4 regions of the Herbaspirillum sp. RTI4 genome follow, and region 3 is predicted to be linked to each of the others. Evidence: predicted binding sites of a transcription regulator. Region 3 holds the regulator's gene; each other region holds the start of a gene.
The links. The regulator sigma-54, encoded in region 3, starts transcription at its own class of promoters, with help from an activator protein. The targets are predictions, from matches to a motif close to TGGCANGNAANCTGCTTT.

Region 1 (7,372 bases), 170 kb from region 3:
CAAAAATAATTTAATCGATTGATGCCGCTTCAGTGCCGATTGGGAATATTTATATCGATTCCGCAAATTTCTCCGGAGCGTGATGAGCGACCGGGAAAAGTTAACAACAGGTAAAGTCATGCCAGATTTATTAACCCAAACGCATGAAAATGACCGGACAACGGTCAGCTACCCCACGCGGATTTTTCTTGTAGAAGATTCGCCGGATGTGCGGGATTTGATCGTCGAAAATCTGGCAGAAATTCCTGGTGTGGAACTGGTTGGTTTTTCAGAAACAGAAGCCGATGCCGTGCAGCAGCTACAACATGCCCCATGCGATGTCGTGATTCTCGATATTCAGCTAAAAGAAGGCAATGGGATGCGCGTGCTGCAAACCTTATCCCGACTGGAACCATCGAGGTTGCAGGAGCCGATAAAAATCATTTTTAGCAATCACGTCAGCAGCACTTACCGTCAGGTCGGAATGAAATATGGCGTTGAATTTTTTTTCGATAAGTCATCTGAAGCAAAGCAATTGCGTACTCTGATCGAACAAATCTGCCGACATGAATACCCGCTCGGCCAAGAAAAACCCTCCGATACCTCCTCCGCTTCCTGTGCCCAGTAAACAGCGATACATCAGCCCGACATGCCTCCAACAAAGGGCAAGACAGACTTCGGACAACAAGTAGCACGCCTGAAAAATACAATGTCTGACACTATAAAAAAATCTCCGGCGCAGGCCACACCAGCACAAACTACGCACACCCGCATGTTGTTGTTGACAAAGGTGCTGGCGTTTCTCATCGCAGTGATGGCGATGACCGTTTTTTCTACCTACTATATAACGCCGGTCTATTCGTGGATGACACCCTGGCTGATGCCATTGCACCGGGTAACTGCATTCGGATTTTTTCTCACGGCCGTCTGTCTTTTTTTACAAACCAGTCATGTATTTTTACTGCGCTGGATCAAAAATCTCCTGTCTCTGCTCATCGCTGGGACAGCGTTGACGTCACTGATTCTGGTGTTGGTGCAAAGTCTGTCAGCGATTCGTTTCGATCCCCTCCTGCTCATCCATCCGCACTCTGCGATCAGTTTTATTATTGTGTCAGTCGCGCTGCTCGGGTCCGATTACGAAACCGAACAGAAGCGCCACCCGGCCGAATATCTGGCCTGCGTGCTGCTCGCCATCAACGCAATCCCATTGATGGGCTATTTTTACGACGTTGCCTTTTTTATTCAAATGGCCTATGCCACGCCGGTTCCTGTCCTCGGTTCCTTGCTGTTTATGCTGGTGGCGATCACCATACTGATGTCGCGCTCCTCGCACAGCATGATGGGAATCATCAGTCAGGAAGCGCCTGGCGGACAAATGTTGCGTCGCTCGCTACCGCAGATTATTGTCTTGTTGGTCATGCTGAGTTTGCTGGTCGATTACGGCGAACGCACGGGCGTTTATGGACATGCCTTGGTGGCGCCTGTTCTGACGCTGCTCAATTGCATTCTGGTACTGATCGTATTCTGGCGCGTCGCCGGCAAGCTTAACGATGAATATGGTGCGCGCATGACGAACGCGGCCAAACTGACTGAAACCACCGCACTACTCGTCACGGTCAGTGACAATACCGACGACCTCATCTTCGTGAAAAATCGCCAGGGACAGATGATTTTCGCGAACCCCGCGACATTGCAATTCATAGGAAAATCGCGGGAAGATGCGATGAACCGCACCAACCTCGAACTGTATTCGGAACCGGAAGAAGCTACCGCAATGGATAGGGAAGAGGCGCGCATCATGGCCGCCGGGATGCCGGCCATTACAGAGCAGACGCTGCATGTGCCGCGAGGCGTATTTACCCATCAAACGACGATTGCCCCCTGGTTCGACAAAGATGCCAATGTCATGGGCGTGGTCGGCATTAGCACCGACATCACCCGTCGCAAGAAGGAAGAAAATTCATTGCGGGAGCGCGAATTGGCGCTAGAAAAAACGGTGATCGAACGCACCGCATTATTGCGTGAACTGACAAATCATTTGGAAATCGTGCGGGAAGAAGAAAAGCACGCGATTGCCCGAGAACTGCACGACAACATGGGGGCCGCATTAACTGCCCTGAGCATGCACCTCGATACGGTCTACAAGATTTTTCCTGAGGACGAAAAGTGGGGCGAGCGCAAGAGTCGCATGCAATCGGTATTGACTTCACTGGTCAGTACCACGCGCCGCATCCAGACCGAGTTGCGTCCCAATATGCTGGACCTGTTCGGATTAAAGGCGGCGATTACCGAGCAGCTCGATGAACTGGCGCAGCGTTCCGGGCTGACTTGCACCACCAGTCTGCCCGACGAAGAGGTGGAAATAGGGCCTCAGATGGAAATTGCCTTATATCGCATGTTGCAGGAAATTTTGAATAATATTGTGAAGCACGCTCAGGCGACGACAGTTCGGGTCATTCTGGATGTGGATGAAGATCGCGTTGCCCTAACGGTGAAAGACAATGGCGTCGGTATGACAGCGGCGCGCAAGGACAACACCAAGTCTTACGGATTGCGTGGTTTGCGTGAACGCGCTGTGTATTTTGGTGGAACGATTGATATCGTTTCTTCGGCCGAAAAAGGGACGGTGATTGCCATCGCCTTACCGATCATGGCGGATTCTCAGACGCGGCCCGCCTGATGATGTGATGCGCTATTCCGGTATTTTTCTTTTTACTTTTGATTTCGTAATGAGAGTTTCCATGCTGATCTGCCTCGCGTCCTACGCAGCAATCGGCGTATCTCCTATATCGCCAGTTTGTTCCTTCTCGCATACTTGCGCCATACGCAGCGAGCAGCAATGTCAACACAATGATGCCCATCGTATGTCAATAAAGTAATTGATCTGCAAATGGGCGCGCAAGCACCAAATACAGCAAAAAAAATGGCTTCGTAATGATCAACAGGTAATATTTTTTAGGGAAAAATAAAATGAAAAACATGACTAGATATGCGGTTATTTTAGCGAGCGTATGTGCGTTAACAACATTAAGCGCCTGTGCCGACATGAATTCGCGAGACAGGAATACGGCGGTCGGTGCGGGTATCGGTGCGGTAGGTGGCGCAGTACTAACCGGCGGTAGCGCAATCGGAACGGTAGGCGGTGCGGCAGTCGGCGGAGTGATTGGTAATCAGACTGGCGGACGTGGTCGTGATCGCTGATTAACGGACGCGCTTGTTGTCCCAATAAAAAAGCCAGGCGCTCCGCGTCTGGCTTTTTTAATTGTGCGAACTGTACCGCCGATAGTGCAAGAGATCACTGTTGATAGAAAGGGGAGGCGCACCGTCGGTACGCCAACCCCAGCCCGTCAGTTTTTCATCGTATGTTTTGCGCTCTTTACATCTTCATCAAGTTGTTGCTTTGCTTCGCGCTTACAGCGGAGTAGCTCTTTGCCTTTATTGTTCATCTTGCAGTCGCCAAGCGCCTGCCGATAGGCGGCATTGGCTTCCTTGGTCAGGATTTGGACTTTTTCTTGCGGCGTAAATGTTTCCTGATGCCAACGCGCAGGATCTTTTTTCGAGACATCCTCTTCCGCATGAGCGTTGAGTGCCATGGCTCCGATAAAGGCGATCACTGCCTGCATCCCTAAGCGATTGAGTTTTTTGTGCATATCCATCTCCGTGAAAATATAAATTCAGCGCAGAATGCGCCGGCCGATGCTTATTGAACGATACACGCAACAAGTAGGGCTGTGTGTAGGTATCTGTAAGCAGGCATTGCTGTGGGTTAATGACCCTCTGAGTGCGCACTGTAAAGTACTGATCAGTGGTTCCTTAGTAGCGCGGACGACGCTCAACCCGAAGCTCCACCTGACCGAAGCTCCACCTGACGAGGTCGAGTGATTCTCGGGTTGTGAATCGTCGCGCCGTTACAGCAGAGTTTTCCTTAATAAAAAAGTTGCCGGTGTCATTATCTTTTCCATCTTAAATCGGTCAGGAACTTGTCTGCGGCAGACTTCGGAAAGACAGTCGGAAAATCGCCTGTCAGCGCTTGGCGGGTGGTTTAATTCTTGCGTGCAGTCATAGTGCGTAATAATAGAGGCCAAATCTTTGATGTCAGGGTAGAAACAATGGGTAGTTTGCGCATCGTCGTCGTCAATTCCATCATCGAGGCCGATCAGGAAGATGATGAGCAATTGAGCGCCCAGGCGGTAAGGGGACGGGCGTTGCGCATTGGTCTACTCGAAGCAGGCTACGATATTGTGGCCTCCCTTCCCGCAGACATTTTTTTGCCCGAGCGCATCGCACAGTTGCAGCCCGACATGATCATCGTCGATGCCGAATCGGATGCCCGTGATGTGCTGGAACATATCGTTATTGCCACGCGCGACGAGCGCCGCCCCATCGTTTTGTTCACCGAAGATGAAAAACGCTCCAGCATGGAAGCCGCGATGGCGGCTGGAGTATCGGCCTATATCGTTGCCGGATTACAAACTGCCCGCGTCAAGCCGGTGCTGGAGGTGGCGATGGCACGGTTCAATCAGGAGCAAAAGCTGCTGACGGAGTTATCCGACACGCGGCTCAAGCTGGCCGACCGGAAAATTATCGACCGCGCCAAAGGCCTGCTGATGGCGCGACAGAATCTGAGCGAAGAGCAGGCCTATCAAAAACTGCGTCAACTGGCGATGAATAAAAACATCAAACTGGCCGATGTCGCCCAGCGCATCGTCGATGTGGAAGATTTGCTCTGACGGGCAGGGGCATGCCAATACCGCTCTGAACGGTGCAATCATAAGGACGCGTCAGTTCGATAGCGGCTGCTACCCGTAACATCCCCACCATCGCAGCTTATATTGGTGCATGGCACGATGAGAGTGCATTTTTTGCATTCTCCCGGACCATAAGCTGCATTGCTTGTGTGGCGACGACTCCCGCTTCTTAGTTCTTTTTCTGTCCTTTTTTCACGGCATTACTCCTCTGGCGTCCTGCCGGCCCCGGACTTGCCCGCAAGTTCACTCGCTTTCCGTATCTCCCACGCAAGGTCAGGCACGCTAATTGCTGAGTGTTCATCAGCGCGCAATGATTGCGCTCACTGGACACGGCCAACGGCGGTCGGGTCCGCTCAGACAACGGTGTCTTTTTCCCTGCTTCACTGCATGGAGGAGGCACTTTTTTTTCGTCGATTGTCCAAGGAATCCGTGATGAACAGCAAAATCAAGCAGTCAATCAGCGACAGCGCCGCCGATCGTGCTGAATCGGGCGTTAGCCCTGTTGTGAACCCCATTAATGCCGGCCGGCGCAATCTCATTCAAAGTGCTGGACTCGTAGCGGGAGCAAGTATGTTGGGAATCAACACATCAGGTGCCTGGGCTGCCGGCTCCGATAAGCCAGAAAAAGAAGAAGTACGCATCGGCTTTATTCCACTGACTGATTGCGCTTCCGTCGTCATGGCATCGGTGTTGGGCTTCGACAAAAAATACGGCATCAAAATCACGCTCAGCAAGGAAGCCTCCTGGGCCGGCGTGCGCGACAAGCTGGCCAATGGCGAACTGGATGCGGCGCATGTGCTGTGCGGATTGATCTACGGCGTGCAAATGGGCATAGGCGGTCAAAAGAAGGACATGGCGGTACTGATGGGCCTCAACAATAACGGCCAGGCCATCACGCTCTCGCGCGCGCTGGCGAGCAAGGGCGCAGTGGACGGCGCTTCGCTTTTCAAGCTGATGCAGCTTGAAAAGCGGGAATATACCTTTGCGCAGACATTCCCTACCGGCACCCATGCCATGTGGCTGTATTACTGGCTGGCGGCCAGCGGCATCAATCCGATGAAAGATGCCAAGGTGATCACCGTACCGCCGCCACAAATGGTGGCCAATATGCGGGTCGGCAATATGGACGGATTTTGCGTTGGCGAGCCCTGGGGGCATCGCGCCATTGTGGACGGCGTGGGCATTACCGCCATCACGACGCAAGACATCTGGAAAGATCATCCCGAAAAAGTACTCGGCACGACCGCCGATTTCGCCGCGAAAAATCCGAATACCTGCCGCGCGCTGATTGCCGCCGTGCTGGAGGCCAGCAAATGGATTGATGCCTCGCTGGCCAACAAGAACAAGATGGCGGAAGTCATTGCCGGCAAGTCCTATGTCAACACCAGCAAGGACGTGATCGACCAGCGCATCATGGGGCGCTATCAGAACGGTCTCGGCAAAACCTGGGACGATCCGAATTACATGAAGTTTTACAACGAAGGCACGGTCAATTTCCCTTACCTCTCCGATGGCATGTGGTTCATGACGCAGCATCGCCGTTGGGGCTTGCTCAAGGATGATCCCGACTATCTGGCCGTCGCCAAAAAGGTCAATCAGATCGAGCTGTATAAAGAGGCCGCGACCATGACCAAGACTCCCGTCCCGAAAGATCCGCTGCGGACTTCCAAGCTGGTGGATGGCGTGGTGTGGGACGGCAAGAATCCGAAAGCGTACGCGGCATCGTTCAAGATCCACGCCTGATGGCGGTGCATGAACTTGGTGTTTGAACTTAGTGCATGAACTTAGTGCATGAACTTAGTGCATGAACTTAGCGCATGAATTCGGCACCTGCATGCGGCACCCGAATGCGGCACCTGACCTGCCAGCCGACCTGACATGCGTCGGCTGGGTGAATGACTTGAATGCAACGCCTTTGAAGGAGATTTCATGAAAGCAGCCGCCGTAACCGGAATGGACCATCCTCCCCGCATAACCGGCGTTCGTCGCCGCATGGTTTCCTATGCCTGGCTGAAGCCCGTCATTCCTGCGCTGACAGGCATTGCGACGCTGATACTCGTCTGGCAATTCATCGCCGCCAACACCGGCAATTTCCCGACACCCTGGGTGACTCTGCAAGAAGCGATCAAGCTGTTTGCCGATCCTTTCTATCGCAATGGCCCCAACGATCAGGGCATAGGCTGGAACATCCTGGCGTCGCTGCAACGGGTCGCCATCGGTTTCGGACTGGCGGCGCTGGTCGGCATTCCGCTCGGTTTCATGATCGGACGCTTCAAATTTTTATCCGGTATGTTTGGCCCCATCATTAGTCTGCTCAAGCCCGTCTCACCGCTGGCCTGGCTGCCGATTGGACTGCTGGTATTCAAGTCGGCCAATCCGGCGGCAATCTGGTCGATCTTTATTTGTTCGATCTGGCCGATGGTCATCAATACCGCCGTGGGCGTGCAGCGCGTGCCGCAGGATTACATGAACGTGGCGCGAGTGCTCAATCTGTCCGAATGGAAAATTCTGACCAAGATACTGTTTCCCTCCGTCCTGCCTTACATGCTGACCGGTGTGCGTCTGGCGATAGGAACGGCCTGGCTGGTGATCGTAGCGGCAGAGATGCTGACTGGCGGCGTCGGTATCGGTTTCTGGGTCTGGGA
Region 2 (7,372 bases), 1.0 Mb from region 3:
CACTTGACCTTGAAGCGACGAATCGCTTCGGCGGCAAAACTGCGCTTGACCGCACCGCGCACCAAACCATGCCGCACCATGCCTTCGTGCGAGCCGGTCAGCAGGGCATTGTCGGACAGGCTCATGGCCGGCACTGCGCCGCGTCCGAGCCGCTCTTCCGGCACAAAACTCAGGCCCAGCTTGCGGCGTTGTGCGGCCCCCAGCTTACCCGCTTGCTGCCCCATCAATTCCACCATCGCCAGCGACGGCGACAGCGTTTCGCCCGATAGCGCGGCGAGCAATTCTTTTTGTCCGTTGCCGGACACACCGGCGATGCCGACGATTTCGCCGCTGCGCACCGACAGGTGGATATCTTTGAGCGTCGTGCCGAAGGGGTCCGGCGTGACCAGCGATAAACCCTGCAAGGCCAGTCTGACTTCGGCCGGTTCGCGTGGCGTTAAATGACAGGCGCTCAGTTCGCCGCCGATCATCATTTCGGCCAGGCTGGCGTTGGTTTCGTTTTTCGGGATGGCGCTGCCGCTGACACGACCGCCGCGCAAGACTGTGGCGTTATCGCACAGGGCGCGGATTTCATCGAGCTTGTGACTGATATACAAAATGCTGCAACCTTCGCTGGCGAGCTGGCGCAGCGTCTCGAACAGTTGCAAGACTGCCGGCGGCGTCAGCACCGAGGTGGGTTCATCCATGATGAGCAGCTTGGGTTCCTGCAGCAGACAGCGCACGATTTCGACGCGCTGCCGTTCGCCCACCGACATGCTATGCACCAGCCGGGCGGGGTCGATCGGCAGGCCGTATTTTTCTGATACGGCGCGGATGCGTGCTGCCAGCGTGGCAGGCGGCATTTGCACGTCCAGCGCCAGCGCAATGTTTTCCGCCACGGTCAGCGTTTCGAACAGAGAGAAGTGCTGGAACACCATGCCTATGCCGAGTCGCCGCGCCTGCGCCGGGGTGCTGATGTTCTGGTAGCGCCCCTCCCACAGCACGCTGCCGGCATCGGGCCGGGTCACGCCGTAGATGATTTTCATCAGCGTGCTTTTGCCGGCGCCGTTTTCACCGAGCACGGCGTGGATTTCTCCGGCCCGCACTGTCAGGTCGATATGGTCGTTGGCAACGACCGTCGGGTAAGTCTTGGTAATGCCGGTCAGCGTGAGTCGCGCTGGGGCAAGGATAGTTTCAGTCATGCACGCACCTGTCTGGTTTGATTGTTCTGAAAACGCAATTGTTATGCCAGCAATCCGGTCGCACGCAAAACGAGTCTGCGCCGGCCAGTTGCTTATAGTACCTGCTGACTGTGTTTATTCACCCAGGAAAAAAGATGCTTCCAGCCCCTGATGGGACTCCCCCTGCCTCTTACTGCGGGAATGCCGCCAACATTTTGCGGCAATCACCAACAACATACGCAACAAAAAATACACGCATTTACAACAATAGTTAAATTAAATTGAAAACAATCTATCCAATCAGAATCATTTTTCCGCTCGGCAACACAAGATAATGCACCGATAAGGCGCAAATCCGGCTAACAGCATCCGTTTCAGCGCTTGACGCACCGCAAGCGACCATTTATTGTCGCTTCACCCACCCCGGCTACCCTGCCGCCAGTTGGCACAGCAATTGCTAACAATCCTTTTGCGGAATTGGAGGCAATTTTTCAGGACCCAGGTTCTGCCAAAGAAATCTCCAGGAAGCTTTTGGCAAGTGCAGCAAACGGGGCAGTGCAAGGTCAGCACTGACCGGAAGATGAATAAATTAATAAAAAATAGCCACAGGGAGCGGCGCTGTTGATGCCGTAAGTTGTACTTACTTAGATCGGGGAAAGTCATGAAGAAGAAGTTTTCGGCAAGTGCATTCAAATTCGGCGTGAGCCTGTTCGCCGCCGGTGTCATACTGGCTGCCGCCACACCTGCCAGCGCAGAGGAATGGAGCGACACCTCCATCGGCTATCGTTACGGCACCAAATTTGCAGAGCCGTTCAACGGGAACGACATCAGCAAGAACATCATCAATTTCACCCATGTCGGCGGCTATAAATACGGTACCAACTTCATCAACCTCGATCTGTTGCAGTCAGACAATAAAGACCCGGCTGCCAGCAGCGGCGGCGCGCAGGAAGCCTATCTGGTTTATCGCAACACGGTCGACTTTGGCAAAGTCTTTGGCACCGATCTGAAATACGGCTATATCCGCAGCTACGGCGCGACCGTCGGTTTCGACTGGAATACCAAAAACGATACCGGTTACTCATCTAAAAAACGGATGCTGGTTTTTGGCCCGACGCTGATGCTGGACGTCCCCGGCTTTCTCAATACCAGCCTGCTGATGCTCAGCGAAAGTAACCAGCCGGTCGGCGTCTCCAGCCGCTATACCTACCGTTTGCATCCTATGCTGGACGTGGCCTGGGGCATTCCTCTGGGTGACACCAAGTTTGCCTTTGAAGGTTATTTCGATTACATCGGCGCCAAAGGCCAGAATGAATTCGGCGGCGGCACAGCTCCTGAAACGCATTTCGACGGCAAGCTCATGTATGACCTGAGTTCGCTGGTCAACGCTGGCAAGAATACCTTCCGCCTTGGTGTTGAGTATGAATACTGGCGCAACAAGTTCGGCAATCTGGCCAGCGTCAAAGGCTCACTGGCAAAAACACCGATGGTTCGCGCCGAATACCACTTCTAAGCGCTATCATCGTCGTCTTCGCCCGGCACACCTGCGGGCATTGTTCCTCAAGTAATGCAAAGAACTGGTGAGCAAGTACGACGAGCGGCGCAATCTTCCCCACCCGGATTGCGCCGCCCGGCAACTTAATCAGTGCTTCCTTCTTCAATGTTTGGCATTTATCGGAGTCCCTATGTTGCGTCTACGTCCCACACTGGCAGCCCTGGCAGCAGGAGCCGGACTGATGTTCGCCGTCCTGCCTGTCGCGCAGGCCGCCGATCCTTTAAAAGTTGCGTTTGTCTATCTCGGCCCCATCGGCGATGGCGGCTGGACCTTCCAGCATGACCAGGGTCGTCTGGCCATCGAAAAAGAATTCGGCAGCAAGATCAAAGTGACCTATGTCGAAAACGTGCCTGAAACCGCCGATGCAGAACGCGTCATTCGTCAGCTCGCGGTCGATGGCAATCAACTGATTTTCACTACCTCGTTCGGCTACATGGATGCCACGGCCAAAGTCGCCAAGGCGTTCCCGAAGGTGCATTTTGAACACGCCACTGGTTACAAGACCGGTCCCAACATGGCGACTTATCAAACCCGTTTCTACGAAGGCGCTTATCTGCTGGGCGTCGTCGCCGGGAAGATGACCAAGAGCAACACACTGGGCTTCGTCGGTTCCTTCCCGATACCGGAAGTGGTGCGCAATCTGAATGCCTATACCTTGGGCGCGCAAAGCGTCAATCCCAAGATCAAGACCAAGGTCATCTGGGTTAACACCTGGTACGACCCGGGCAAGGAACGTCAGGCCGCTGAAACGCTGGTCGCGCAAGGTGCCGACATGCTGGCGCAAAATACCGACTCGCCCGCCGTCGTTCAGGTTGCTCAGGAAAAAGGCGTGTACGCCTTCGGCTGGGATACCGACATGGCGAAATACGGCCCTAAAGCGCATTTGACGGCCAATACCGAAAACTGGGGTGTGTATTACAGCCAGGAAGTCAAACGCGAACTGGCCGGCACCTGGAAATCCGGCGCAACGCTGTGGGGCATCAAGGAAAATCTGGTGACCTTGTCGGCGCTGAACCCGTCTGTTCCGGCCGATGTCGCCAAATTGTTCGCCGAGAAAAAGAAAGCCATCGTTGACGGTACGCTGATGCCTTTCGGTGGCCCGCTGAAAGACAATGCGGGCATCACCAAAGTCGTCGCCGGCAGTGTCTTGCCGATCGGCGAGATGATGAGTTTCAACTGGCTGGTGCAGGGCGTGGAAGGTAGCCTGCCGAAGTAAATCTGAAGCAAAGCGGCAGTGATTTCGTAGTAAATTCGCAGTCAGTTTTCGATCAGGGCCCGGCATGTTGTCGGGCCTTTTTTTGTCCGCGCGAAGCGGAGGCAAACAGGACGAAGCTCGCGAGCGGCGCAGATTAAGCGCCACTTGCGTACGCGTCAGACCTCACACTGCCGCCAACTCTCCTTCTTGCCCCTCGCCTGACGGTATAATGCAGCTTCAACAGCTGGCGCATTGTCTTCCGCGCCACTTCCCGAACTCTTGTAATGTCTGCCGGTCCATTCCGGCTTTTTTTCTGTGCCCATGCAAAAACACCGTTCCCCTATCGAAATTAAAATTGCAACTGTCGTTGCCGTTGCCGCGCTGCTGCACGCCACTGACCCGGCCGAGCTGAAACTGGCGCTCGACAAGCTGACCGGCGGCAGCGCCGATTTTTTCGAAGATGAATTTGCGATATTCGATATTGGCGCACTGGAATCCGACGCCGCTATTGACTGGGCGGAACTGACGGCCCTGTTCAAACGCTATCGTTTGCATGCCGTCGCCGTGCGCAACGCTGCGCCGCAACGGCATGCGGCCATCGTGGCCGCCGGACTGAGCATTGATACGGTTTCCACTCCAGCACCTGCCGCGCCTAAGGCCGCTGCCCCGGTAGCGGCACCCGTTGCTCCCGCAGCGGCTGCGCCCAGCGGCGCCGCCATGATCATCGACACCCCGGTGCGCGCCGGTACGCGCATCTACGCGCGCGGCGTCGACCTGATCGTTATGGCGGCCGTCAACAATGGCGCGGAAATCATTGCCGATGGCAACATTCACGTCTACGCGCCACTGCGCGGACGGGCATTAGCCGGTGCCAGCGGCAATACCGAAGCCCGCATTTTCTGTTCCCGCATGGAAGCCGAGCTGGTGTCCATCGCCGGCGTGTACCGCACCTTCGATAACGGCGTCCCGGCCGAACTGGCGGGGCAACGGGTGCAGGTGCGACTGGTTGGCGAACGCATAGACGTCTTACCGTTACCCGCAGCCTGACCGCAGCAACAATCTGACATAGCAACAATCTGAATTGATTTCTTAAGGAGTTTTTTGTGGCAAAAATTATTGTTGTGACATCAGGCAAAGGCGGCGTAGGCAAGACCACGTCCAGCGCCAGCTTTGCCAGCGGTCTGGCCATGCGCGGCCATAAAACCGTGGTTATCGACTTCGATGTCGGCCTGCGCAATCTGGATCTGATCATGGGCTGCGAACGCCGCGTCGTGTATGACCTGATCAATGTGGTCAACAAGGAAGCCACGCTGAATCAGGCGCTGATCAAAGACAAACACTGCGACAACCTGTTCATCCTGCCCGCCTCGCAAACACGCGACAAGGACGCTCTGTCCGAAGAAGGCGTCGAACGGGTGCTCGACGATCTGCGCGCCATGGACTTCGAATACATCATTTGCGATTCTCCCGCCGGCATCGAACACGGTGCAGTGATGGCACTGACCTTCGCCGACGAAGCCATCGTCGTGACCAATCCCGAAGTATCGTCGGTGCGCGATTCCGACCGCATCCTCGGCATCATTCAAGCCAAATCGCGACGCGCGCTCAACGGCGGCGAACCGGTCAAGGAACATTTGCTGATCACGCGCTACTCGCCAAAACGGGTCGAGGCCGGTGAAATGCTGTCTTATACCGACGTGCAGGAAATTCTGCGCATCCCGCTGATCGGCATCATCCCTGAATCGGAATCGGTGCTGCATGCCTCGAACCAAGGCAATCCGGCGATCCACATGAAGGACACCGATGTCTCGCTGGCCTATCAGGATCTGGTGTCGCGCTTTCTCGGTGAAGAAGTCGAACTGCGCTTTACCTCCTACGAAAAGCCGGGCTTGCTCCAACGCTTTTTTGGAGGGAAATAAGCATGGCCCTGCTCTCCTTCCTGTTCCCCCCAAAAACCAAAACTGCCAGCGCCGCCAAAGAGCGCCTGCAGATCATCATTGCCCGCGAACGCGGCGGTCGTCAGGGTCAGGGATATGATTTCCTGCCGGCACTGCACAAGGAACTGATCGAGGTGATTTCCAAATACACCAAGGTCAGCGCCGACGACATCAAGATTTCGCTGGACCGACAGGGCAACCTGGAAGTGCTCGACGTCAACGTGGTGCTGCCCGACGTCGATTGAATGTTCAATGGCGACTGCCGCTATACGCGGCAAGTGCCATCCATCTGCGACATGACTCTGCACGCATCATCGCGGCAAGCACCCGGGGCCATCTCTCCACGTCACGAATGCTGCCACAAACGCCGCTATGAACGTCGCCATGAATTCCCTCAGTAATTCTGTCAGTAATTCCGTCAGTAGTTTCGTCAGCAGTTTCGTCATTAATCTCGCGCTCCTTGATGACGACCCGCAACGCAGCGACCAGCTCCTGCACATGCTGGAAGGTCGCCGCTGTCGCCACTACACCAGCGGTGCGGGCTTGCTGCAACAACTGCAACAAGATGCGCCTTCGCTGCTGATCGTCGCCCTGCCCGCACTCACGGCACGACGCGACGCTCTGCTGCGCTGGAGTCGTGCGGCCTCGATTCCCGTCTTATTGATCGCCGAACGCGGGCATAGCGAAGCGTTGCTAGCGGCGCTGGAAGCCGGTGCCGACGATTTCGTGATCGCACCGTTGCGCCGCCATGCGCTGCTGCTGCGAATTGATATCCTGCTGCGCCGCGCCTATCCGCAGCAAAGCCTGCCGCAGCAGGAAAGTTTCGGCATCTTCCGTTTTATGTGGCCGGGCGCAAGCCTGACCCGTAACGGCGTGCCGGTAGTCGTGACGCAAAAAGAGTTCGATCTGGCGCTGCTGCTGTTTCGCCATCTGGACCGTCCTCTGTCACGCGCCTTCATTCTGGAAAACCTGTGGCCGGGTGAGGGTGAGGATCAACCCTCCTCACGCACGCTGGACACCCATATGTCGCGCGTGCGCACCAAACTGGAATTGCAGCCGCACCACGGTTTCCGCCTGATGCCGGTGTATGGCTACGGCTACCGCCTGGAGAGAATAGACCCCACAGAAACTGGGACAAGTACGTCGGCAGTATAATGAAGTCTGACTTTGCGCTGGATTTCCCTCACATGCACCTGCTTGCCGTTGGCCTCAACCACACTACCGCGCCTGTTTCTCTGCGCGAAAAAGTGGCGTTTCCGCTCGACTCTCTCGGTCAGGCGGTCGCGGCAGCGCGCTCCTGGTTCGGAGAAACCGAAGGCGCGCCCAGCGAAGCGGCCATCTTGTCCACCTGCAACCGTACCGAACTGTATGCCGCCGGTGCTTTGTCAGGAGTAGACGAAGCGATCGACAAGACCGCGCATTTCCTCGCCGATTACCACCGCCTTCCCTACGCCGAACTGCGTCCCTTCCTGTACGCCTTGCCGCAAGACAATGCCGTGCGTCATGCCTTCCGCGTCGCCTCCGG
Region 3 (7,372 bases):
TGCAGCAGCCGCGCGGCGGTCGCATCATCAATAACGGATCGATTTCGGCGCATGCGCCGCGGCCGTTCTCGGTGGCGTATACCGCGACCAAGCATGCGATCACGGGTCTGACCAAATCGACCTCGCTGGATGGGCGGCGCTACGATATCGCCTGCGGTCAGATCGACATCGGCAACGCCTCCACCGATATGACTATCCTGATGAAAAAAGGAATTTTGCAAGCCAATGGTTCGACCGAGATCGAGCCGACCATGGCCGTCTCGCATGTGGCGCGCGCCATCCTGTACATGGACAGTTTGCCGCTGGACGCGAACGTGCAATTCATGACGGTGATGGCCACCAATATGCCGTATATCGGGCGCGGTTGACCTGATGCGGCACTGATCCTGCGCTGCATCGACCGCGCTGATCAACTGCGCTGGATTCAAGAAACCGGGACGCCCGACAATTCTGGTGCCCCGGTTTTTTGCGTTTACAAGCTCCTTTTCGGCCAAGTAAAAAGACAAGCTGATGCGTCGGAAAAAGTGATAATGTCCGTGCGGCAATATAACTGTGCGCAAAGGGGACAAAATCCCTATCGGATTCGTTATTTGGTAAGTCCATCGGAAGATACAGTCGATGTGAGGCCGACCAGAATGATGATGGATGCGTGCCACGCTGGTAGAAAAAATTAACAATAAACCGATGATGGATGATTGATCGGTGCGGTTTCAGCGCAAAGATTTTTGCTGTATTTCGGTATGGCAGTTTTCCTTGTTTGGAGCTTGTGCCAGTCGCTACTTTTCATCGGAGGTTCCGAAACATATTCAGCAAAGGATTTTCCCATGACCGCCTTCACTACTTACTGGCGCAATACCCGTATCGGCATCAAGCTACCGCTGAGTAATTTTTTGTTTGTGGGTGTGGTTTTTGCGGTGTTTATTGCGGCGATTGGTCAGCAGATATCCGCCACGATCGAAGCCCGCGCCAACGTCGATGTCGGCGAAAAAACCGCGCTGCTGGTCAATCTGATTGAATCTTCCGACAGAGATCTCAGGAGTCGCGTAGGGTCGCTATCGAAAGCCTTTCAAACCAATTTGTCCGGTGAGTTTGAGCTTGATCCGGCAACGATCGATGTCAAAGGAAAGCCGACGCCGACGTTGAAACTCAACGGCAAAGTTGTCAACCTTGACTTCTCAGTGGCCGACCAGTTCACCGCATCGACGGGTGCGGTTGCCACGGTTTTCGTCAAGATGGGGGAGGACTTTGTCCGCGTCTCCACTTCTCTCAAAAATGAAAAAGGTGAGCGTGCCATTGGTACTCTGCTCGATCGCGCGCATCCTGGATATAAGGCTGCGATAGTGGGGGGAAACTATGCCGGCGTAGCGACGCTATTCGGACGCCAGTTCATTACGCAATATGAACCGATCAAGGACGGGCAGGGGAAAATTGTGGGACTGAGTTTTGTCGGATTGGATTTCACGGACTATCTGAATAATTTGAAAAGCACTATTCGCGCTTTGAAAATCGGCCAAACGGGTTATTTCTATGTGCTCGATGCACGACCCGGTGCCAGCTATGGCGATTTGATCGTTCACCCCTCGCAGGAAGGAAAAAATCTTCTCGGGTCCAAGGACCCGTCCGGTCGGGCATTCATCAAGGACATTCTGGAACAAAAGACGGGCGTGATTCGCTATCCCTGGATCAACAAGGAGCTGGGTGAGGCCAGCGCACGCGACAAAGTCGTGGCGTTCTCTTACTTGAAGAGCTGGAACTGGGTCATCGTGGGCGGCACTTATGTCGATGAATACACCAGCGAAGTGCGCGATCTGCGTAATCTGTTTGCCGTCATTGGTGTCGTGCTGGTATTGCTGATCGCCGGCTTCATGTATGTATTGATTCGTGGATTGGTCACTTCGCCTCTGGTTAAGGCCAGTGCGGCGGCGCAATTGCTGTCAGAGGGTGACTTGAGTACCCAACTCACTATCGATCGCGACGACGAAATGGGACAGTTGATGGTCTCCATCAACAAGATTGGCAAAGGCTTAAGCGAGGTGGTTCAGGCTGTTCGCCGGGAGTCGAACGGCATCGCTTCGGCGAGTACGGAAATCGCGCAAGGCAACATGGATCTATCGAGCCGTACCGAAACGCAAGCCAGTGCGCTGGAAGAGACGGCGGCGTCGATGGAGCAACTTAACGCGACGGTCAAACAAAATGCGGATAACGCGGAACAGGCGAATCAACTGGCACTTACCGCGTCCACTGTCGCCATGAGCGGTGGTGAGGTGGTGACACAGGTGGTCGATACGATGAAGGGAATCGTCGATAGCTCGCGCAAGATCGCCGACATCATCGGCGTGATCGATGGGATTACCTTCCAGACCAATATCCTCGCGCTGAATGCCGCAGTGGAAGCCGCTCGCGCTGGAGAACAAGGCCGTGGTTTTGCGGTGGTGGCCAGCGAGGTGCGTAGTCTGGCCGGGCGTAGCGCGCAAGCGGCCAAGGAAATCAAGGTGCTGATCAACGATAGTGTCGCGCGCGTGGAGCAAGGAACTTTGCTGGCCGATCGCGCTGGCAATACCATGTCTGAAGTGGTGGGGTCGATCAAGCGCGTTACCGACATCATGGGCGAGATCAGCATCGCCAGTAATCAGCAGGCATTGGGCGTAGCGCAGGTCGGTGAGGCAGTCACGCAGATGGATGAGACGACACAACAAAATTCTGCGCTGGTTGAGGAAATGTCCGCTGCTGCCAGCAGTCTTCAATCGCAATCGCAGGCGTTGGTGAAAACGGTGTCCGTGTTTAAGCTGGGTGATGAGTACAACAGCACCCGGAATTCTGCGATTGGAGGAGGTTCGGTGGTGACTGTGCTGCCGGGTTTGCCATTTCATGGTAGATCTGAAAAATAATTTTTGGCGACAAGCCGGCGGCTTATCAACGACGCCGTTTGGTGCCATCTGGTGCCGTTAATTGTCGTTTATTGCAGTCTGCGCGCTACTGTCGCCGGCGGCACATTTCATCACAGATCAAGGCTGCGCTGACTGCCGGGGTGCCGGCAAGATGCGTTGAAAAAAAATGCAGGGCCAGCGTGGTAGTCGAATCAGACCGGGATATTACTCAGCCTGATCAGGGAGTGCTGCGAATGCCGCTCCAGCGCGGCGTCAGTTCGTGCGGGAGCGCGAACAAATCCAACACTCTTCCCACGGTGTGATCCACCATTTCCGCAATCGATTGTGGCCGGTGATAAAAGCCGGGCAGCGGCGGATAAACGATGCCGCCCATTTCGGTCACGGAAGTCATGTTGCGCAAGTGCGCCAGGTTGAAGGGTGTTTCGCGCACCATCAGTACCAGGCGGCGCCGTTCCTTGAGCACCACGTCGGCAGAACGCGTAATCAGGTTATCGGATAAACCGTGCGCCACGGCAGCTAGTGTTTTCATGGAACAGGGCGCGATGATCATGCCATCCGATTCGAAAGAACCGCTGGCAATCGAGGCACCGACGTCGCGCACGTTATGCACCACATCTGCCAGCGCTTCGACATCCTTGCGGTTCATGTCCAGTTCCTGATGCAGATTGAGTACGGCGGCATCGGACACCATCAGGTGCGTTTCGGCGATGCCGGCTTCTCTCAGGACTTGCAGCAGTCGTACGCCATAGATGGCGCCGGTAGCCCCGGTGATGGCAATGATGAGGCGAAACGGAGGTTTTTTCATTCAGGGAACCGCGCGGACGCGGCTCAGGCTTTGAGTAAAGTTTGCAGTTCGCCGGAATCGAACATTTCAGTGAGGATGTCGGAACCGCCGACGAATTCACCGTTGACGTAAAGTTGCGGGACGGTTGGCCAGTTCGAGTATTCCTTGATACCGGCGCGCACATCGGGGTTATCCAGCACGTTGATGGTAACGATGTTTTCGACGCCGCTGGCTTTGAGTAATTGAATGGCTTTGCCTGAAAAGCCGCATTGCGGAAACTGGGCAGTGCCTTTCATGAACAGAACGACCGGGTTCTGGGTGACGGTTTCCTTGATCCAGGCTTGTACTTCGCTCATGGTGGTCTCTCTTGAATGGGGATGAATTGATCAGATGACGCCATTATATGAAAAGCTCTGCCTTTCTGCTGAAAAGTCGCAGAATTGAAAAGAGGGCGGTAACTTGAGGCGTGCGCAACATTAAAAAGGACGCATCAAACGGCCGCACAAAATTGAAAAGGGCGCTTGAGCGCCCTTTGCCATGCTAATGCTGCGCTTTTGGCGCGGCGGGTTATTAAGTCGCTGCTTCGATGTCGATTGGCAGGCGTTTAACGTCCGATTGATGATCTTGTAGCTGGCCCTTGTGCTTCAATACTTGGCGATCCAGTTTGTCGATCAGTGCATCGATTGCGGCGTACAGGTCGTGCGCGAGACTTTCCACGTGAATATCTTTGCCCTTGATATGGACATTGATTTCCGCTTTCTGCCGTTTTTCCTTTTCTGTCAGTTTATCGACGGTGAGGACGACGCTGACGTCGATGACGTGGTCGAAATGGCGTTTGATACGTTCGACCTTGGTCATGACGTATTCACGGATGGCTGGTGTTACATCGAGGTGATGCCCGCTGATTGTCAGATTCATACGACTCTCCTTCGGATAGTGTCACTGGAGGTCCGGCATCGGATGATTATCCGGTTGGATCCTTGAGCCTTGCGGCCCGGTGTTTGCCGCCGGATTGCCTGATCGGTGTGTTGATCGAGTGCGTCCGGACACAGTGACTAGTATAAAAAAATCCCGGTGCAAGTACTTGTGCGGCGCAATCCCGGAGTCACGGGACGGCGATACGCGCAATGCTTGCTCAGAGACTTCCCACAAAACAGTTACAAGGACTTGCGCAGCGCTACAGGGGGGATTTTCAGGACATCGCGGTATTTTGCGACAGTCCGTCTTGCAACAACCATTCCCTGTTCAGACAGCATGTCTGCAATCTTGCTATCTGACAAGGGGTTTTTTGTATCTTCGGCTCCTATCAATTGTTTGATCAGTGCGCGTATGGCGGTAGAGGAGGCTTCTCCGCCTGCTTCGGTGGACACATGGCTGCCGAAGAAATATTTCAATTCGAACATGCCATGTGGCGTGAGCATGTATTTCTGGGTGGTTACGCGCGAGATGGTGCTTTCGTGTAAACCGAGTGTATCAGCTATTTCACGCAGTACCAGAGGGCGCATGGCGACTGCGCCGTGCGAGAAAAAATTCTTCTGCCGCTCCACGATGGCCTGTGCCACGCGCAGTATGGTGTCGAAGCGCTGACGCATATTTTTGATCAGCCATTTCGCTTCCTGCAATTGCGACACGAGCGCGCCTTCGCCCTTGTGCTGCTTCATGGCGTTGGCATACATGGCGTTGACGCGCAAGCGCGGCATGACCTCGTGATTAAGCGTGACTTGCCATCCCAGCTTGCCTTCTTTAACGATCACGTCCGGCGCTACGTAGTCGGAGCGGCCTGAAAGGAATGCCGCGCCGGGATGCGGATTGCACTGCCGGATAACGGCTTGCGCTTCGCGCAGATCCTCATCGTCACAGACCAGCGCTTTTTTGATTTTATTGAAATCGCGCTGCGCAAAAAGCGGCAGGCAAGTCTGGACAATCGACAGCGCCAGACGTCGCGTCACGAAGGGAATTTTCGGCAGGCGCTTGATTTGCAGCGCCAGACATTCGGCAGCGTCGCGTGCGCCAACCCCGGCCGGATCGAAACTTTGCAGCAGCGTCAGTGCCAGTGTCAGCTCATCGAATTCAATTTCCAACTCTTCCGGCAGGCGCGCATAAATTTCTTCCAGCGGCTCTTCCAGATAGCCGCGCTCATCGATGGCGTCGATGACCAGTTCCAACAGTGCGCGATCACGCTGGCAGCACATGGTCTGGCCAGCTTCCTGCAGCAGATGCTCGCGCAGTGTCAGGAAATGCGCTTCCAGTTGCGGCCGCGAATCTTCATCGTCGGAGGTTTTTGTGCCGCGTGCGACATCGTCAAAACTCCACTCTGCTTCGTTAGCGGTGCTGCTGTCGCTGGCTTCTTGCTGTCCTCCCGCTTCGCCACTGTTGTCCGTCTCGCTGCCTGTGGTGCCGGTGTCGGCCGCAGTTTCTGCCGGCGACAGGGCGCTGGTACTGCCCAGTGCGCCATCAGCCAGCAGACGCACGGAGTTGTCCAGCGCATCGTCGAGGCGCTCCAGCAGCGGGTTGTCGCTCAGGATCTGTTCCAGTTCCTGTTGCATTTCCAGCGTGGACAGTTGCAACAAACGTATCGACTGCTGCAATTGCGGCGTCAATGCTAAATGTTGCGAAGTGCGGAGCTGAAGGGATTGTTTCATCGATGGAGTGCGTTCCGCTTACATGCGGAAATGTTCCCCCAGATAAACGCGGCGCACCGATTCATTGGCGATGATCTCGTCCGGGCTGCCGCTGGCCAGCACGGTGCCTTGATTGATGATGTAGGCGCGGTCGCAAATGCCCAGCGTTTCGCGCACGTTATGGTCGGTAATCAGCACGCCGATGCCGCGTTCTTTCAGGAAGCGCACGATGCGCTGGATTTCGATCACCGCGATCGGATCGATCCCGGCAAACGGTTCGTCCAGCAATACAAAACGAGGGCTGGTAGCCAGTGCGCGGGCGATCTCGACCCGTCGGCGTTCGCCGCCCGATAACGACAGCGCCTGGCTTTCGCGCAATTTTTCAATTTGCAATTCGTGCAGCAACTGGTCGAGTCGCGCATCGATCAGGGCCTTGGGCAGCGGTTTTCCGTCTTGTTGCTGCAGTTCGAGCACGGCGCGAATATTGTCTTCCACGCTGAGTTTGCGAAATACTGAGGCTTCCTGCGGCAGATAAGACAGGCCGAGTTTGGCGCGGCTGTGGATAGGCAGATACGAGATATCGACACCGTCGAGATCGATCTTGCCGCCATCCGACGGCACCAGTCCGACGATCATGTAAAACGAGGTGGTCTTGCCGGCACCGTTAGGGCCGAGCAAGCCGATGACTTCGCCGCTGGCAACTTCCAGCGAGACATCGTGCACTACCTGACGTGCGCCGTAGCTTTTCTTCAAGCCACGGACGATCAGCGAACTACTGGTCATTTGCTTTCCTCTTTTGGAGCTGGCACGGCCAGCGGTGCCGTGTTGGGCGCAACCGGCGTCGGCGCCAGCGTAGACGATGATGTTGGCGTTGGCGTTGGTGTTTGCATTGGCGAGGCAGTCGGCGCTGGCGCGGCTACCCGTGGCTGCAGGACGGCGGTGACGCGGCCTGCGCCCGTCTTGCTGACACCGTCAACGGTATTGTGGACGGCATAAAATTCTGCCCGGCTGTCATACGAAATGAATTGGCCGCGCACATCGTCAGTTACTTTGGTGCCTTCCAGCCGCTTCATGTGCGC
Region 4 (7,372 bases), 2.2 Mb from region 3:
CGTCGCAGCTGAACCAGGTGTTCATGAACTTGCTGGTCAACGCCGCGCACGCCATCGCGGAAAGAGGAACCATTAGCATTGCTACCGAATGCCGCGATCAATGGGTCTACATCCGCTTTACCGACAGCGGTTGTGGCATTCCTGAAGAAAATATGGCGCGCATCTTTGAGCCGTTTTTCACCACCAAGCCTATCGGCAGCGGCACCGGCCTCGGTCTTTCCCTTTCCTACGGCATCCTCCAGAAACACGGCGGCCGCATCGAAGTACAAAGCACCGTCGGCACCGGCACTACCTTTACGATTTGTTTGCCGGTCGAACAGGGGACGACGCCAGCGTAACGTCTGCCGATCATCCACTGGTGAGCGCGAACACCCGGCAGGCGACGACGCCTGCCCCAGATCAATCCTCTTCGCTACTGCCGCCGATTCCCAGTTCCTGGATCTTGCGCGTGATGGTATTGCGGCCAATTCCCAGCCGGACTGCTGCATCGTTCTTGCGACCATGCGTATGCCTGAGCGCCATCCGGATGACCGTCGCTTCAAACTGACGGCCCAACACATCCATCACATCCGACTGATCCGATTCCAGCATCCGCACCGCTTCTGTTTCAAGTAAATTGAGCCATTGCAGCGCATCGCCTGCGGGGGTGTGCAGTGGGATTCCGGACGATGAGCTTGCGCCGCTCTCAAGCGCATTGTTCAATGTCATGTCAGTACTGACGCGGGCAATGCTGCCGGTCGGCTGCGCGAGCGAGATATGGCTTTCTTCCAATAATTCCCGCGGCATATCCTTGATTTCAACCGTCTGCCCTGGAGCCATCACGGTAATCCAGTTGCACAGGTTTTCCAGCTGACGCACGTTACCGGGCAATTCCAGCGTCGATAAAAACTGCATGGATTGCGGCGACAGACGTTTCGCTTCCACCCCGAGTTGCCGTGCGCTTTGCGCGAGAAAATGGCGGGCCAGAATCGGAATGTCTTCGCTACGCTCACGCAAGCTGGGCAGTCGCAAGCGAATCACATTGAGGCGATGATACAAATCTTCGCGGAACAAGCCTTCGCGCACCCGGTGTTCCAGATTCTGGTGGGTGGCGGCAATCACGCGCACATCGGCTTTCATCGGCTGATGACCGCCCACCCGATAGAAATGTCCGTCCGACAGCACGCGCAGCAAACGCGTCTGCAATTCCAGCGGCATGTCGCCGATTTCATCGAGGAACAGGGTGCCGCCTTCGGCTTGTTCGAAGCGGCCGCGCCGCATGGCCTGCGCGCCGGTGAAAGCGCCGCGCTCATGTCCAAACAATTCGGACTCCAGCAAATCCTTGGGAATGGCCGCCGTATTCAAGGCCACGAACGCTTGCGATGAACGTGGGCTGTGTTTGTGCAGCGCGCGCGCTACCAGCTCTTTTCCCGAACCGGATTCGCCGGTGATAAGCACCGTCACATTCGATTGCGACAGCCGGCCGATGGCGCGAAATACATCTTGCATGGCCGGTGCCTGCCCCAGAATTTCGGGCGTATCGGCAGAAGTTTGCTCGACACTGGCTTCGCGCAGGCTTTCTTCCAGCGCGCGACGGATCAGTTCAACCGCTTTTTCCAGATCGAAAGGCTTGGCCAGATATTCAAAAGCCCCGCCCTGAAACGCGGAGACAGCCGAATCCAGATCGGAAAAAGCGGTAATGATAATGACGGGAATGCCAGGGTGCTTGGTCTTGATCGTTTGCAACAGATCGAGGCCCGAAGCGCCCGGCATGCGGATATCGGAGACCAGTACTTGGGGGGTGTCGGTTTGCAATGCCAGCATGGCATCGCGGGCGCTGGAAAAGCTTCGTGTGACCAGATTTTCTCGCGCCAGGGCTTTTTCCAGCACCCAGCGGATCGATTCATCGTCGTCAACAATCCAGATTGGTTTCATTAGTGTTTCATCCTGTTTTCATACTGTTTATTGATTCGGTCTTCAAATGCCCTGTACACAAAGGTCAAGGCAACGGTATCAATATTCTGAAGTTGGTACATCCCGGCCGGCTTTCGCATTCGATCACGCCCATATGTTGCTGCACAAAAGTTTGCGCCAGCGTCAACCCCAAACCGCTACCACCCTCCCGTCCAGAAACGAGCGGGTAAAAAATCCGGTCCTGAATAGCGGGGGGGATACCGGGGCCGTTATCAATGATATGCAAGTCTAATGCCAGCCTGTATCTGACCTTGGCCAGCGTCACCTGCCGCGCTACGCGCGTCTGCAAAATCAGCTCTGCGTCACCATTGCGGATACGCTCGGCCAGGGCCTGCGCGGCGTTATGCACGATATTGAGCAAAGCCTGTATCAATTGCTCCTGATCACCCCGGAACTCAGGAATCGACAGGTCATAGTCGCGCCGGATGGTCAGACCGCTCTGGAATTCCGCCAGAACCAGACTGCGCACCCGTTCGCACACTTCGTGAATGTTGACGTCGCCCACAATATGCGGACGGCGATGCGGTGCCAGCAAGCGGTCGACCAGCGTTTGCAGCCGGTCGGCTTCCTTGATGATGACTTGCGTGTATTCGCGCAACTCTTTCAGATGGCGCTCCGGCAACTCCATCTCCAGCAATTGCGCCGCGCCGCGAATGCCGCCCAGCGGATTCTTGATTTCATGCGCCAGATTGCGGATCAGCTCCTTGTTGGCCTGACTCTGATCGAGCAGGCGCTCTTCGCGGCTGAGTTTGAGTTGCTGTTCGTTTTCGCGCAGCTCCAGCAAGACCGGCCGCGCGGGATCGTCGAGCGCCGTTACGATCGCATGCACTTGCAACGCTTCGCGCCCTGAGCGTTCCAGCGCCAGATCGAGCCGCTTATCGGCGAACTGGTGCTGTACGGCCTGTTCGAACAGCAAGAGCAGTTCGTCGCCGTTCAAAAACAGATCGCTCAGTTTCTGATGCGACAGCACTTTGAGGGAGCTTTCCAGCAAATTTTCAGCGGCGGCATTAGCGTAAACGATCATGCCGCCGTCGTCGAGAATGATGACTGCCGAGGCCAGTAAATCGAGGCCGTCCAGCGAGGTAGGGGAATTTTTCATACTACGATTCATGAGGGTTGCGCCATGCACACAAGGCGCACAGACGGCGTCGTCGCCATAAAAAAAGGGGAAGCAAGCTTCCCCTTTTCACGATGCCGATCAACGATTACCGGCGTACATTACAAAGCTATTACAGCGAGTAGTACATGTCGAATTCGATAGGATGAGTCGTCATGCGATAGCGCTGCACTTCCTGACCCTTCAGTTCGAGGTAAGCATCAATCATGCTGTCGGAGAACACACCGCCGCGCGTCAGGAATTCTCTGTCGTTGTTGAGGTGTTCCAGTGCTTCTTCCAGCGAAGCGCAGACAGTTGGGATCAACTTGTCTTCTTCTGGCGGCAAATGGTACAGATCCTTCGTGGCAGCTTCGCCCGGATGGATCTTGTTCTGCACGCCATCCAGACCCGCCATCAACAGTGCGGCGAAGCACAGGTAAGGATTGGCCAGTGGATCAGGGAAACGTGTTTCGATGCGGCGACCCTTTGGATTCGGCACATGCGGGATACGGATAGAAGCGGAACGGTTACGGGCCGAATACGCCAGCTTGACCGGTGCTTCAAAACCTGGAACCAGACGCTTGTACGAGTTAGTACCCGGGTTAGTAATCGCATTGAGCGCTTTAGCATGCTTGATGATGCCGCCGATGTAGTACAGCGCGAAATCGGACAGACCGGCATAGCCGTCGCCAGCGAACAGGTTCTTGCCATCTTTCCAGACCGATTGATGCACGTGCATGCCGGAACCGTTATCACCGACCAGTGGCTTAGGCATGAAAGTCGCCGTTTTGCCATAGGTATGGGCCACGTTCCAGACCACGTATTTCAATGTCTGAGTCCAGTCAGCGCGCTCGACCAGAGTCGAGAAGCGGGTGCCCAGTTCGTTTTGACCGGCGCCAGCGACTTCATGGTGATGCACTTCCACCGGAATGCCCAGGGCTTCCAGAATCAGCGACATTTCCGAACGCATGTCCTGGCAGCTATCGACTGGAGGAACAGGGAAATAACCACCCTTGACGGTAGGACGGTGACCGGTATTGCCGCCTTCGAGCTTGGCGCCGGTGCTCCACGATGCTTCTTCGGATTCGATCTTGACGAACGAGCCGGACATGTCCGCGCCCCAACGTACGCCGTCGAAGATGAAAAATTCTGGCTCAGGACCGAAGTAGGCGGTGTCGCCCAGACCGGATGCCTTGAGGTAGGCTTCAGCGCGCTTGGCGATCGAACGTGGATCACGGTCGTAACCCTTGCCATCGGCCGGTTCGATCACGTCACATTGCATGAACAATGTGGTTTCTTCCATGAACGGATCGATATTCGCGGTGTTAGGGTCTGGAATCAGGATCATGTCCGAAGACTCGATACCCTTCCAGCCGGCGATCGACGAACCGTCGAATGCGTGACCGGATTCAAATTTGTCCATGTCAAAATGCGAAACAGGAACCGTGACGTGCTGCTCTTTACCACGCGTGTCGGCAAAGCGAAAATCGACAAATTTAACTTCATTGTCCTTAACCATCTTCAAAACTTCTGCGGCCGTCCTTGCCATGCGAATCTCCTAAAACGTGGGAAGAGTAATGTAAAACTAAAATTGGATTGAGCCGTTTGGGTGCGCTTTGTAGCCACTCTGTCATGCACTCTGGCGCAACGAGCGACAAGGCAGCCAATGATCCGGCAGAACTCAGCGGGATAATAGCAGATTCCATGCCACCGGGTTTCGTACAAAATCCAAATGAAAATGAGAAATTTAAGCAGCTTCCCTGGCAAAAAAACCAAAAATGCAGGATTCCTAAAATATAAACATACTCCGATTATTTTTTAACGCCTCAAAATAGTGCGCAGTCATTTTTGCGCACTATTTTGGCGCATAGGGCTCAGACCGGTACAGAGGATGAACATGGACTATAATTTTTGCATAGCGGCTACACGCTCCCCAACCAGTTCCTAGGAAAGGAATCTCGCCATGACATCACTCCCCCCTATCATTGCCAGTGCCATCAAGTCTGGATCGGATCAGCAACTGAGCTACGCTGGCGCAGTCTCACCGCACCAGGCCTTCTCCCTCTTGCAAAGCAACGCCAACATTTTTCTGATCGACGTACGCACTAAAGCCGAGCGCGACTGGGTGGGACAAGTCGCGCTCCCCCCGGCACAACACTTCTCAGTACAGTGGAATTTATATCCCGAAGGCCGCCCCAATCCTCATTTTCTGGATGAATTGCACCAAATAGCAGCAGATCGTGAAAACGTCCTGCTGTTTTTGTGCCGCAGCGGGGTACGCTCAAAAGCAGCCGCAACCGCTGCCACTAAGGCAGGCTACCGTCACTGCTTCGATATTTTGCAAGGTTTCGAAGGCGGCAAGGATGCGCAAGGGCATCGCAAAATGATCGATGGCTGGTGCTATGCCGGCTTGCCCTGGACCGGCGCCTGATTAGCGGAGGACTGAATCCCCGATACCCTACGGCCTCCTCCACCTGTTTTTTACACTTTATTACGCTCTCAACGCCCGACGTTTGCCATACTGCACTTACTCTTTTTAAAGTGGACAAGGTCAGTATGGGCAATTCCCTTCGCACAGGCCACCCTTTCTCCAGGCACAGATCCGTCCGCTTAGCGCCCAGGTTAACGCGCAGGCTAGTCGTCACCCTCCTCCTGCTCAGCCTGACCGGAATCGCCCGGGCGCAAGCGCTGACAGCGCAGGAAAAAGCACTGCACGTCCTTAATCGACTCGGCTACGGCCCGGCTCCCGGCGACATGGAAAACGTCACCCGCATGGGCCCGCAGCGCTATATTGAGCAACAACTGCATCCTGAGAGAATCGCCCTGCCGCCGCAGCTACTGGCGAAGCTCGACAGCCTCCCCACCACCAGAATGAACGCCACGCAGTTGTACGTGCAATACGGCCCGCCCTCGTTCCCGCCCAAGGATGCGACGCAAGAGGAAAAAACCGCCGCGCAGCAACGCGCCGGCAAGGAAATCACGCCGCAAGCGCATCTCGCCCGTCTGTGGCAAGCCAGCGAAAGTCCACGCCAGTTGCAAGAAGTGATGACCGAATTCTGGTTCAATCACTTCAATGTTTTCGAAGGCAAGGAATGGGTGCGCTACTGGGAAGCCGATTACGAAAAAAATGCACTGCGTCCCAACGCGCTCGGCAATTTCCGCCAGTTGCTCGGTGCCGTCGCACATCACCCGGCGATGCTGTATTACCTGGATAACTGGCTCAGCAGCGGCGTCAACACGCCGGAAGCCAAAGGCCGCTTCAAGGGCCTCAATGAAAACTATGCCCGCGAACTGATGGAGCTGCATACGCTGGGCGTCAACGGCGGCTATACGCAAGACGATGTAATCGCCCTGGCGCGCCTGCTCAGCGGCTGGACCATCGACGAAAAAGGCATGCGAGAAGGTTTATCGCCCTTCGTCTTTAATCCGCGCCGACATGATGGCGCGCCCAAAGTGTTCCTCGGCCAGAGGATAAGCGGTGGCGGCGAACAAGATGCGGAGCGGGCGCTCGACATCCTGGCCGCCAGCCCGGCAACCGCCCGTTTTATTTCCACCAAACTGGTGCGCTATTTTGTCTCCGACCAGCCTGATCCTCATCTGGTCGAGCAACTGAGCCGACGCTTCCTGGACACCCACGGCGACATCCGCGCCGTCTTGCAAAGCTTGTTCGACAGTCCTTCATTCTGGGATCGCAACAATTATCAAAGCCAGTTCAAGACGCCCTACCAATACGTACTGTCCTCGCTGCGCGCCAGCGGCTTGCCGATCCTGAATCAGAAACCGGTAGAAGGCATCCTCAACCAACTGGGGATGCCCTTATACGGCTGGCTGACGCCGGAGGGCTACCAATTTTCGGAAGCAGCCTGGCTCAGTCCCGACGCCCTGCTACGCCGCATTAATTTCGCCAGCGGACTAGGCAACGGCAAGTCGCCCATCGCCCGGCCGGACGGCGCACCCGCCAACAATTTCCCGGCGGCCATCGATCCGCGCCAATTGATGCTGACCTTAGCCCCCACGCTAAGCGCCGACCGCATGGAAAAAATACTCGCCGCGCCGACCAATTTGCAGACCGCACTCATACTGGGCGGCCCCGACTTCATGAAGCGTTGAACACGCAGGTCAAGGACATACCATGCAACGACGAGAATTCCTCCGCTACGCCGCACTGGCCAGTAGCGGCGCGCTAGTGGTACCGATTGGCTTATCCGGCTGCGCGGTAGTCGCGACCGATAAAAGCGCGGGTACCGCCTCCAGACCGCCTGCGCCGGTGGTCTACGACGGCCCCAGCAAACGGGCGCACGCCAACGGCAACGGCGCACCGCG

Region 1: the regulator sigma-54 is predicted to act here: its motif matches at 5,003-5,020, upstream of RGU70_RS06325 (CmpA/NrtA family ABC transporter substrate-binding protein).
Region 2: the regulator sigma-54 is predicted to act here: its motif matches at 1,604-1,621, upstream of RGU70_RS00990 (outer envelope protein).
Region 4: the regulator sigma-54 is predicted to act here: its motif matches at 4,742-4,759, upstream of glnA (type I glutamate--ammonia ligase).

What each region holds. Positions count from the first base shown of each region.
Region 1 covers NZ_JAVIWQ010000002.1:1,339,836-1,347,207, forward strand. Annotated here, with positions in the region: gene RGU70_RS06295 (response regulator transcription factor) at 1-22, shown strand, start outside; gene RGU70_RS06300 (response regulator) at 83-607, shown strand; gene RGU70_RS06305 (PAS domain-containing sensor histidine kinase) at 689-2,659, shown strand; gene RGU70_RS06310 (glycine zipper 2TM domain-containing protein) at 2,950-3,180, shown strand; gene RGU70_RS06315 (hypothetical protein) at 3,327-3,629, opposite strand; gene RGU70_RS06320 (ANTAR domain-containing response regulator) at 4,089-4,709, shown strand; gene RGU70_RS06325 (CmpA/NrtA family ABC transporter substrate-binding protein) at 5,298-6,470, shown strand; gene ntrB (nitrate ABC transporter permease) at 6,720-7,372, shown strand, end outside.
Region 2 covers NZ_JAVIWQ010000002.1:170,517-177,888, forward strand. Annotated here, with positions in the region: gene RGU70_RS00985 (ABC transporter ATP-binding protein) at 1-1,181, opposite strand, end outside; gene RGU70_RS00990 (outer envelope protein) at 1,822-2,673, shown strand; gene RGU70_RS00995 (BMP family ABC transporter substrate-binding protein) at 2,846-3,931, shown strand; gene minC (septum site-determining protein MinC) at 4,232-4,957, shown strand; gene minD (septum site-determining protein MinD) at 5,014-5,829, shown strand; gene minE (cell division topological specificity factor MinE) at 5,832-6,092, shown strand; gene RGU70_RS01015 (response regulator transcription factor) at 6,232-7,002, shown strand; gene hemA (glutamyl-tRNA reductase) at 7,035-7,372, shown strand, end outside.
Region 3 covers NZ_JAVIWQ010000002.1:1,169,186-1,176,557, forward strand. Annotated here, with positions in the region: gene RGU70_RS05525 (SDR family oxidoreductase) at 1-368, shown strand, start outside; gene RGU70_RS05530 (Cache 3/Cache 2 fusion domain-containing protein) at 825-2,888, shown strand; gene RGU70_RS05535 (UbiX family flavin prenyltransferase) at 3,106-3,693, opposite strand; gene grxD (Grx4 family monothiol glutaredoxin) at 3,717-4,028, opposite strand; gene hpf (ribosome hibernation-promoting factor, HPF/YfiA family) at 4,243-4,590, opposite strand; gene RGU70_RS05550 (RNA polymerase factor sigma-54) at 4,830-6,314, opposite strand; gene lptB (LPS export ABC transporter ATP-binding protein) at 6,333-7,076, opposite strand; gene lptA (lipopolysaccharide transport periplasmic protein LptA) at 7,073-7,372, opposite strand, start outside.
Region 4 covers NZ_JAVIWQ010000002.1:3,412,968-3,420,339, forward strand. Annotated here, with positions in the region: gene RGU70_RS15190 (ATP-binding protein) at 1-338, shown strand, start outside; gene ntrC (nitrogen regulation protein NR(I)) at 400-1,914, opposite strand; gene glnL (nitrogen regulation protein NR(II)) at 1,979-3,052, opposite strand; gene glnA (type I glutamate--ammonia ligase) at 3,183-4,598, opposite strand; gene RGU70_RS15210 (rhodanese-like domain-containing protein) at 5,013-5,480, shown strand; gene RGU70_RS15215 (DUF1800 domain-containing protein) at 5,606-7,159, shown strand; gene RGU70_RS15220 (DUF1501 domain-containing protein) at 7,182-7,372, shown strand, end outside.